DNA from 4 places in the Nocardiopsis sp. SBT366 genome. Region 4 is predicted to be linked to each of the others. Evidence: riboswitches for the same ligand, from Rfam matches in the RefSeq annotation. Region 4 holds a riboswitch; each other region holds the start of a gene.
The links. A riboswitch is a leader RNA that binds a small molecule or an ion and turns the genes downstream of it on or off. The one in region 4 is predicted to bind thiamine pyrophosphate.
Positions count from the first base shown of each region.

Region 1: linked by a shared signal. The riboswitch ahead of ADX84_RS09470 (ECF transporter S component) and the one ahead of thiC (phosphomethylpyrimidine synthase ThiC) in region 4 are both predicted to bind thiamine pyrophosphate.
Region 2: linked by a shared signal. The riboswitch ahead of thiO (glycine oxidase ThiO) and the one ahead of thiC (phosphomethylpyrimidine synthase ThiC) in region 4 are both predicted to bind thiamine pyrophosphate.
Region 3: linked by a shared signal. The riboswitch ahead of thiO (glycine oxidase ThiO) and the one ahead of thiC (phosphomethylpyrimidine synthase ThiC) in region 4 are both predicted to bind thiamine pyrophosphate.

Region 1 is NZ_LAVM01000023.1:51,022-53,196, forward strand. It holds partial or broken gene ADX84_RS09465 (glycoside hydrolase family 19 protein) at 208-1,044, shown strand; TPP riboswitch at 1,238-1,345, shown strand; gene ADX84_RS09470 (ECF transporter S component) at 1,429-2,070, shown strand; gene ADX84_RS09475 (ABC transporter ATP-binding protein) at 2,074-2,175, shown strand, end outside.
Region 2 is NZ_LAVM01000001.1:16,392-18,566, reverse strand. It holds gene thiS (sulfur carrier protein ThiS) at 1-167, opposite strand, end outside; gene thiO (glycine oxidase ThiO) at 170-1,375, opposite strand; TPP riboswitch at 1,374-1,484, opposite strand; gene ADX84_RS00070 (Rv2175c family DNA-binding protein) at 1,604-1,963, shown strand; gene thiE (thiamine phosphate synthase) at 2,030-2,175, shown strand, end outside.
Region 3 is NZ_LAVM01000001.1:124,107-126,281, forward strand. It holds gene thiO (glycine oxidase ThiO) at 1-1,105, opposite strand, end outside; TPP riboswitch at 1,104-1,214, opposite strand; gene ADX84_RS00585 (Rv2175c family DNA-binding protein) at 1,334-1,693, shown strand; gene thiE (thiamine phosphate synthase) at 1,760-2,175, shown strand, end outside.
Region 4 is NZ_LAVM01000035.1:6,923-9,097, forward strand. It holds gene ADX84_RS12665 (SOS response-associated peptidase) at 1-764, shown strand, start outside; TPP riboswitch at 891-1,006, shown strand; gene thiC (phosphomethylpyrimidine synthase ThiC) at 996-2,175, shown strand, end outside.

The DNA of each region.
Region 1 (2,175 bases), on a different contig from region 4:
ACCGGGGCGCGGACCCGTGTGGCGGGCCTCGCCGTCATCGTGTTCTCACAATCCGTGGTTGGGGATCTTGACAGGTCTAGACCAGCCTTGCTTAGGTGACGTCACCCCCTGCGGCGCGCGGTCGGACGCAGCGCCGCACCCTAGGAGTGTGATCACGTGATCCGACGTCTCCTGAGTCAGCTCGCCGCGCTGGGCGCGATCGCGGCTGTGCTCGTTACCCTCCCCGCCACGGTCGCGCAGGCCGCCACCTGCGCGACCGCCTGGAGCTCCTCCGCCGTCTACACCGGCGGCGGCCAGGTCTCCTTCGAAGGCCGCAACTACACCGCCAAGTGGTGGACGCAGAACGAACGTCCCGGCACCTCGGACGTCTGGTCCGACCAGGGCGCGTGCGGCACCGACGGAGGCGGGGAGCAGCCGGGCCCCAGTGACTTCGTGGTCAGCGAGGCCCAGTTCAACCAGATGTTCCCGAACCGGAACTCCTTCTACACCTACGCCGGCCTCACCGCCGCCCTGAGCTCGTACCCGGGCTTCACCAACACGGGCAGTGTCGAGGTGCAGCGACGGGAGGCGGCCGCGTTCCTCGCCAACGTCAGCCACGAGACCGGCGGACTGGTGCACATCAAGGAGACCAACGAGGCGAACTACCCGCACTACTGCGACTGGGGCCAGCCCTTCGGCTGCCCGGCCGGACAGTCCGCCTACTACGGCAAGGGCCCGATCCAGCTGAGCTGGAACTACAACTACAAGGCCGCCGGTGACGCCCTCGGCATCGACCTGCTGAACAACCCCTACCTGGTCGAGTAGGACGCCGCGATCGCCTGGCGGACCGGACTCTGGTTCTGGAACACCCAGCCCGGCGCCGGAACGATGTCGGGGCACACCGCCATCGTCGGCGGTCACGGCTTCGGTGAGTCGATCCGCTCCATCAACGGCTCGATCGAGTGCAACGGCGGCAACCCGGGACAGGTGCAGAGCCGCATCAACACGTTCACGCACTTCACCCAGATCCTCGGCACCACGACGGGGTCGAACCTGAGCTGCTGACCCCCGGGTGCGTCCAGGCACCCGTGACGGCACCCCGAGCGGGGGTGCGACCGGCGACCACCGTCGGGCGCGCCCCCGCTCCGGCGTTCCCGAGACCGGTCCGAGCCCCTCCGAGACCCCTCCGGGGCCGGTGCGTTCGCGTCCCACAGGTGGGAAGGTTTTCACCACTCGTCACGTTTGCACCATAATGGAGGCAATCCGACAGGGGAGCGCGTGAGCGCTGAGAGTGCGGCACCAGGCCGCAGACCCTTACACACCTGATCTGGGTCATGCCAGCGAAGGAAGTCATAGGAAACCGCCATCGCGGCGTGCGCGTGCGCGCGCCCGGCTGGCGCTCTTGGCCACATGGGCCCTCGTCACCCCGACGAAGGGACATCAACCACCATGAGTACCGAAAGCGACCGTGAGACCGGTCCCGGAACCGCCGCCCGGCCCACGGGCACCGTCCAGGAGGTCCTGGCGAAGTTCCGGAGCTGGCGCACCGTCGACATCGTCGTGGCCGCCGTGATCGGCGTCGCGGTCGGCGTCGTCTTCTGGCTGTGGAACATCGTCTGGTCGGTCACCACACCGCTGTTCGTCGCCTTCCCGCCCGGGCAGGCCGTCGTCTACGGCATGTGGCTGATCTCCGGTGTGCTCGGCGGCCTCATCATCCGCAAGCCCGGCGCGGCCCTGCTCACCTCGATCGCGGCCGCCTCCGTCTCGGCCGTGCTGGGCACCCAGTGGGGGATCATGGTCGTCCTCGACGGCGCCCTCCAGGGGCTGCTGCCCGAACTGGTCTTCCTCGCCTTCGCCTACCGGCGCTGGAACATGGGCGTGGCCGTGCTCGCCGCCGCCGTCGCCGGGCTCTCCCCGGCCATCCGGGACAACATCGCCTACAACGTCACCTGGCCGATCGAGTACCAGCTCACCTACGGGGTGATCGTGGTCCTCAGCGCGGCGGTCATCGCGGGTGTGGGCGCCCGACTGCTCACCACGGCGCTGGCCCGGGCCGGTGCGCTGGCCCCCTTCCCCTCGGCCAGGGGCTGACCCGTGACCCGACCCGACACAGGCGGTGCGCGCGTCGAACTCTCCGGCTGGGGATGGAAGCACGCGGGCCGCGACGACCACGCCCTGCGCGGGGTGGACCTGACC
Region 2 (2,175 bases), on a different contig from region 4:
CGGAGCGCGGTGTCCGTCCAGGCGGTGCGGCGCACCACCTCGTCGTTGACCGCGACCGCGATCCCCCCGGGGACGGCGCCGTCCCCGGCGTCGGTGAGCGCGCGCACGACCCCGTCCACGGTGGTCGCCGCGCTGTCCCGGGCCTGTCCGTTGATGATCAGTTCCACTGCTACTCCCACGTCTGCTCACGCGTCCATCTGCTGGCTGCGAACCGGCGCGCGTACGGGGGCAGCGCGCCGGTGGTGAGGGCCTCGGCCATGACCTCCCCGGTCACCGGGGCCAGCAGGACCCCGTGCCGGAAGTGCCCGGCGGCCAGGTGTAGTCCGGGGACCCGTGTCGGGCCCAGGAGGGGTTCGTTGTCGGGTGAGCCCGGCCGCAGCCCCACACAGGTCTCGACGACCTCCAGCTCGCTCACCCCCGGGACGAGTTCGCGCGCGTCCCGCAGGACCTGCCAGAGCCCGCCCACCGTCAGGGATGTGTCGTGGCCCAGTTCCTCCTGGGTGGCGCCGACGATCACCTCGCCGTCCGCGCGGGGCACCAGGTAGACGGGGAACCCGCGCACCAGGCCGCGCACGGTGCGGGTGACCAGCGGTGGTTCCCCCGCGGGGACCCGGGCGCGCAACAGTTGCCCCTTGACCGGGCGCAGCGGCGGCACCACGGGTTCGGGCACCCGCACCCGGTCGCCCCAGCACCCGGCGGCGAGCACCACCTGTTCGGCGGGCAGCGCGGAGCCGTCGGCCAGGCGCACGCCCAGTCGCGCCCCGTCGGGGCCGGGGGTGGCGACCTCCTCCGCGTACCCGGAGACCTCGCGCACGCCCGCGCGCTCCCCGGCCCGGGCCAGGGCCAGAAGCAGGGCGCGCGGGTTCACGGAGTGGTCCTCGGGGGCCAGTACCCCGCCGCGCACGCCGGGCGCGAGGGTGGGTTCGAGGCGGCGGCACTCGCGGCTGGTCAGCCGTTGAGTGGGGATGCCCAGGCGTTCCTGGAGGGCGTGCAGGTCGGTGAGGACGGCCAGGTCGTCGCTGTCGAAGGCGACCAGGAGGGTGCCGGTGCGGCGGTGGCCGACGTCGACCCCGCTGGCCTCCTCCAGTTCGGCGACGAAGTCGTCGTACAGGCGCGCGGAGCGCACCCCCATCTCCATCAGCTCCTCCTCACCGAAGACCGCCTCGGTGGCGGGGGTGAGCATGCCCGCGGCGACGGTCGAGGAGGCGCGGGCGGCGGAGGGTTCGGTGACGGGGTCGGGTTCGACGAGGGTGACGGCGAGGCCGCGCTGGGCGGCCCGCCAGGCGGTGACCCGGCCGACGACACCGCCGCCGACCACGACCACGGTAGTGGTGGGATGAATCGTCTTCTGCGGGGGAACGTCGTTGGTGCGCACGGCGCCGTGTTCCACTCCCTTCGCCGGTATGACCCGGATCAGGTTCGTGCGGTCGGAGGCCGCGAGCCTCCCTCTCAGCCGGGTCCACCCGGCTCCCGCGGGACATGTCTGTCCACCCATCCTAGGACAACCCGTCCGGACCGGCCGTGGCGGGGATCTCCCAGGCAGGGAGCCCCCAGGGCGGCGCGATGGTCTCCGGGGCCCGGTCGGGTGTGGCAGATTGGTGAGGTGACACAAAGCGATCGTGAACTCGACGAACTCGTCGGCGAATGGCTGACCCTGCGTGAGGCGGCCGCCCCGCTGGGCGTGAGCCCCAACCGCATCAAGACCCTCATCCGCGAGAACCGCCTGATGGGCGTGGTGCGCGGTGGTGAGCTCTCCATTCCCGCCGCCTTCCTGGACGGCCAGGACCTGGTCAAGGGCCTGCCGGGCACCATCGTGCTGCTGACCGACGCCGGATTCTCCACCGGGGAGGCCCTGCGTTGGCTGTTCACCCCGGACGACACCCTGCCGGGCACGCCGATCCAGGCCATGCGCGAGAACCGGGGCACCGAGGTCCGCCGCCGGGCGCAGGGCATGGCCTTCTGAGCCGTCCACGGCCCGGGGACGCACCACCTCGGTGACGTCCCCGGGCCGTTGGTTATGGTGGGGCGCGTGAGGACGAGCCACGGAACCAGCCTGCGCGAGCGCCTGGACGCATCCCTTCTGTACCTGTGCACCGACGCCCGGGCCGGGAGCGGTGATCTCGCGGAGTTCGCGGACGCCGCCCTGTCCGGCGGTGTGGACATCATCCAACTCCG
Region 3 (2,175 bases), on a different contig from region 4:
TCACCGGGGCCAGCAGGACCCCGTGCCGGAAGTGCCCGGCGGCCAGGTGTAGTCCGGGGACCCGTGTCGGGCCCAGGAGGGGTTCGTTGTCGGGTGAGCCCGGCCGCAGCCCCACACAGGTCTCGACGACCTCCAGCTCGCTCACCCCCGGGACGAGTTCGCGCGCGTCCCGCAGGACCTGCCAGAGCCCGCCCACCGTCAGGGATGTGTCGTGGCCCAGTTCCTCCTGGGTGGCGCCGACGATCACCTCGCCGTCCGCGCGGGGCACCAGGTAGACGGGGAACCCGCGCACCAGGCCGCGCACGGTGCGGGTGACCAGCGGTGGTTCCCCCGCGGGGACCCGGGCGCGCAACAGTTGCCCCTTGACCGGGCGCAGCGGCGGCACCACGGGTTCGGGCACCCGCACCCGGTCGCCCCAGCACCCGGCGGCGAGCACCACCTGTTCGGCGGGCAGCGCGGAGCCGTCGGCCAGGCGCACGCCCAGTCGCGCCCCGTCGGGGCCGGGGGTGGCGACCTCCTCCGCGTACCCGGAGACCTCGCGCACGCCCGCGCGCTCCCCGGCCCGGGCCAGGGCCAGAAGCAGGGCGCGCGGGTTCACGGAGTGGTCCTCGGGGGCCAGTACCCCGCCGCGCACGCCGGGCGCGAGGGTGGGTTCGAGGCGGCGGCACTCGCGGCTGGTCAGCCGTTGAGTGGGGATGCCCAGGCGTTCCTGGAGGGCGTGCAGGTCGGTGAGGACGGCCAGGTCGTCGCTGTCGAAGGCGACCAGGAGGGTGCCGGTGCGGCGGTGGCCGACGTCGACCCCGCTGGCCTCCTCCAGTTCGGCGACGAAGTCGTCGTACAGGCGCGCGGAGCGCACCCCCATCTCCATCAGCTCCTCCTCACCGAAGACCGCCTCGGTGGCGGGGGTGAGCATGCCCGCGGCGACGGTCGAGGAGGCGCGGGCGGCGGAGGGTTCGGTGACGGGGTCGGGTTCGACGAGGGTGACGGCGAGGCCGCGCTGGGCGGCCCGCCAGGCGGTGACCCGGCCGACGACACCGCCGCCGACCACGACCACGGTAGTGGTGGGATGAATCGTCTTCTGCGGGGGAACGTCGTTGGTGCGCACGGCGCCGTGTTCCACTCCCTTCGCCGGTATGACCCGGATCAGGTTCGTGCGGTCGGAGGCCGCGAGCCTCCCTCTCAGCCGGGTCCACCCGGCTCCCGCGGGACATGTCTGTCCACCCATCCTAGGACAACCCGTCCGGACCGGCCGTGGCGGGGATCTCCCAGGCAGGGAGCCCCCAGGGCGGCGCGATGGTCTCCGGGGCCCGGTCGGGTGTGGCAGATTGGTGAGGTGACACAAAGCGATCGTGAACTCGACGAACTCGTCGGCGAATGGCTGACCCTGCGTGAGGCGGCCGCCCCGCTGGGCGTGAGCCCCAACCGCATCAAGACCCTCATCCGCGAGAACCGCCTGATGGGCGTGGTGCGCGGTGGTGAGCTCTCCATTCCCGCCGCCTTCCTGGACGGCCAGGACCTGGTCAAGGGCCTGCCGGGCACCATCGTGCTGCTGACCGACGCCGGATTCTCCACCGGGGAGGCCCTGCGTTGGCTGTTCACCCCGGACGACACCCTGCCGGGCACGCCGATCCAGGCCATGCGCGAGAACCGGGGCACCGAGGTCCGCCGCCGGGCGCAGGGCATGGCCTTCTGAGCCGTCCACGGCCCGGGGACGCACCACCTCGGTGACGTCCCCGGGCCGTTGGTTATGGTGGGGCGCGTGAGGACGAGCCACGGAACCAGCCTGCGCGAGCGCCTGGACGCATCCCTTCTGTACCTGTGCACCGACGCCCGGGCCGGGAGCGGTGATCTCGCGGAGTTCGCGGACGCCGCCCTGTCCGGCGGTGTGGACATCATCCAACTCCGGGACAAGGGGCTGGAGGCGCGCGGGGAACTGGCCGCCCTGGAAGTCCTGAGGGAGGCGTGCGAACGCCACGGCGCCCTGCTCGCGGTCAACGACCGCGCCGACATCGCCCGCGCGGTGCGCGCCGACGTACTGCACCTGGGCCAGCGCGACTTGCCGGTACCCCTGGCCCGCGACGTCATCGGCGCCGACCCCCTGATCGGCCGCTCCAACAACGACCCCGAGGCCGCCGCGCGATCGGCGGAGGAACCCGGGAGCGACTACTTCTGCGT
Region 4 (2,175 bases):
CGCGCGCCTGGCCGCCGCTGGAGGAGCTCGACCCGGACTACAACATCGCGCCGGGCAGCCCGGTGTACGCCGTGCTCGGCCCGCCGCCCCAGGGGGGCACCTCCGGTGAACCGGGGCCGCGCTCCCTGCACACGATGCGCTGGGGCCTCGTTCCCGGCGGCGCCAGGGACCGCAACGTCGGCTACCGCATGATCAACGCGCGCGGCGAGACGGTCGCGGACAGGCCCGCCTTCCGCACCGCCTACCGGCACCGCCGGTGCCTCCTCCCGGCCGACGCCTACTACGAGTGGCAGCTGCTCAACAAGGACGGCACCACCGAGGCCAGCACCTCTCCCGCCACCGACCCACAGCACAAGAGGCGCAAGGCCAAGGCCGCCAAGAAGCCCTTCTCCGTGCACTATTCCGGAGACGAACCGCTCGCCCTGGCCGGGATCTTCGAGCGCTGGCGCGACCCCGAGGTCGACGACCCGAGCGACCCCGACGCCTGGTTGTGGACCTGTGCGGTCATCACCACCGAGGCCGCCCCCGAACTCGCCCACATCCACGAACGCATGCCCGTCGTGGTGCCGCGCGAGGACTGGTCCGTCTGGCTCGACCCCGCCACCGGCGCCGAGGAGCTGGCCCACGTGCTGGACGACTCCCCGGTGGACCGGTTCTCGGTGGACGAGGTCTCCACCGAGGTCAACAGCGTCAAGAACAACGGTCCCCACCTGCTGGAACCGGCCGAGGACTCCGGCCGCGGCGAACCGGAGACACTTTTCTGACCCCGGTGAGGCTGGACAGGGCCGGGGACGGCCTGTGTATGGTGTGCGAGGCCACGGGGGAGTGCTTCCCCGGGCCCTGGACACCGTGATCGAGGTGTCCCGGCACGTTTGACGTGCGCACATGTGAATACGCAACGCGGGAGCTCGCGCCATGGCGGGCTGAGAGGGCGACTCAAGGGTGTCGCCGACCGCAGAACCTGTTCGGGTAATTCCGACGTAGGGAGGCATGCCATGACGGCTATCGACGGTCGTGACGTTTCCACCGCCGACGAGCACCGGGTGACCACAGGTCCCATCATGGGATCTCGCAAGGTCCACGACGAGATCACCACCCCTGAGGGCACCACCCTCCGCGTCCCGCGCCGCCGGGTGGATCTCAGCAACGGCAGCCACTTCGATCTGTACGACACCTCCGGCCCCTACACCGACGACAACGCACGCATCGACGTCCACCAGGGGCTCCCGCGCACCCGCGAGACGTGGGCACTGGACCCCGTCGACGGGGCGACCACCCAGCTGGCCCACGCCAGGGCCGGAACCATCACCCCCGAGATGCGCTTCGTGGCCGCTCGGGAGGGCGCCGACCCCGAGTTCGTCCGCGCCGAGGTCGCCATCGGCCGCGCGGTCATCCCGGTCAACCGCAACCACCCCGAGTCCGAACCCACCATCATCGGCAAGAACTTCCTTGTGAAGATCAACGCCAACATCGGCAACTCCGCCGTCACCTCCTCGGTGCCCGAGGAGGTCGAGAAGATGGTGTGGGCCACACGTTGGGGCGCCGACACCGTGATGGACCTGTCCACCGGCAAGCGCATCCACGAGACCCGCGAACGCATCGTCCGCAACTCACCGGTGCCCATCGGCACCGTCCCGATCTACCAGGCACTGGAGAAGGTCAACGGCGACCCCACGAAGCTGAGCTGGGAGATCTACCGGGAGACCATCATCGAGCAGGCCGAACAGGGCGTGGACTACATGACCGTCCACGCGGGCGTCCTGCTCCGGTACGTGCCGCTGGCCGCCCGCCGCGTCACCGGCATCGTCTCGCGCGGCGGCTCCATCATGGCCGCGTGGTGCCTGGCCCACCACAGGGAGAGCTTCCTCTACACCCACTACGAGGAGCTGTGCGAGATCCTGCGCCGCTACGACGTCACGTTCTCCCTGGGCGACGGCCTGCGCCCCGGCTCCATCGCCGACGCCAACGACGAGGCCCAGTTCGCCGAGCTGCGCACCCTGGGCGAGCTCACCCACATCGCCCGATCGCACGACGTGCAGGTGATGATCGAGGGCCCCGGCCACGTGCCGATGGACAAGATCAGGGAGAACGTGCGCCTGGAGGAGGAGCTGTGTGGTGAGGCGCCATTCTACACGCTCGGCCCCCTGGCCACGGACGTCGCCCCCGGCTACGACC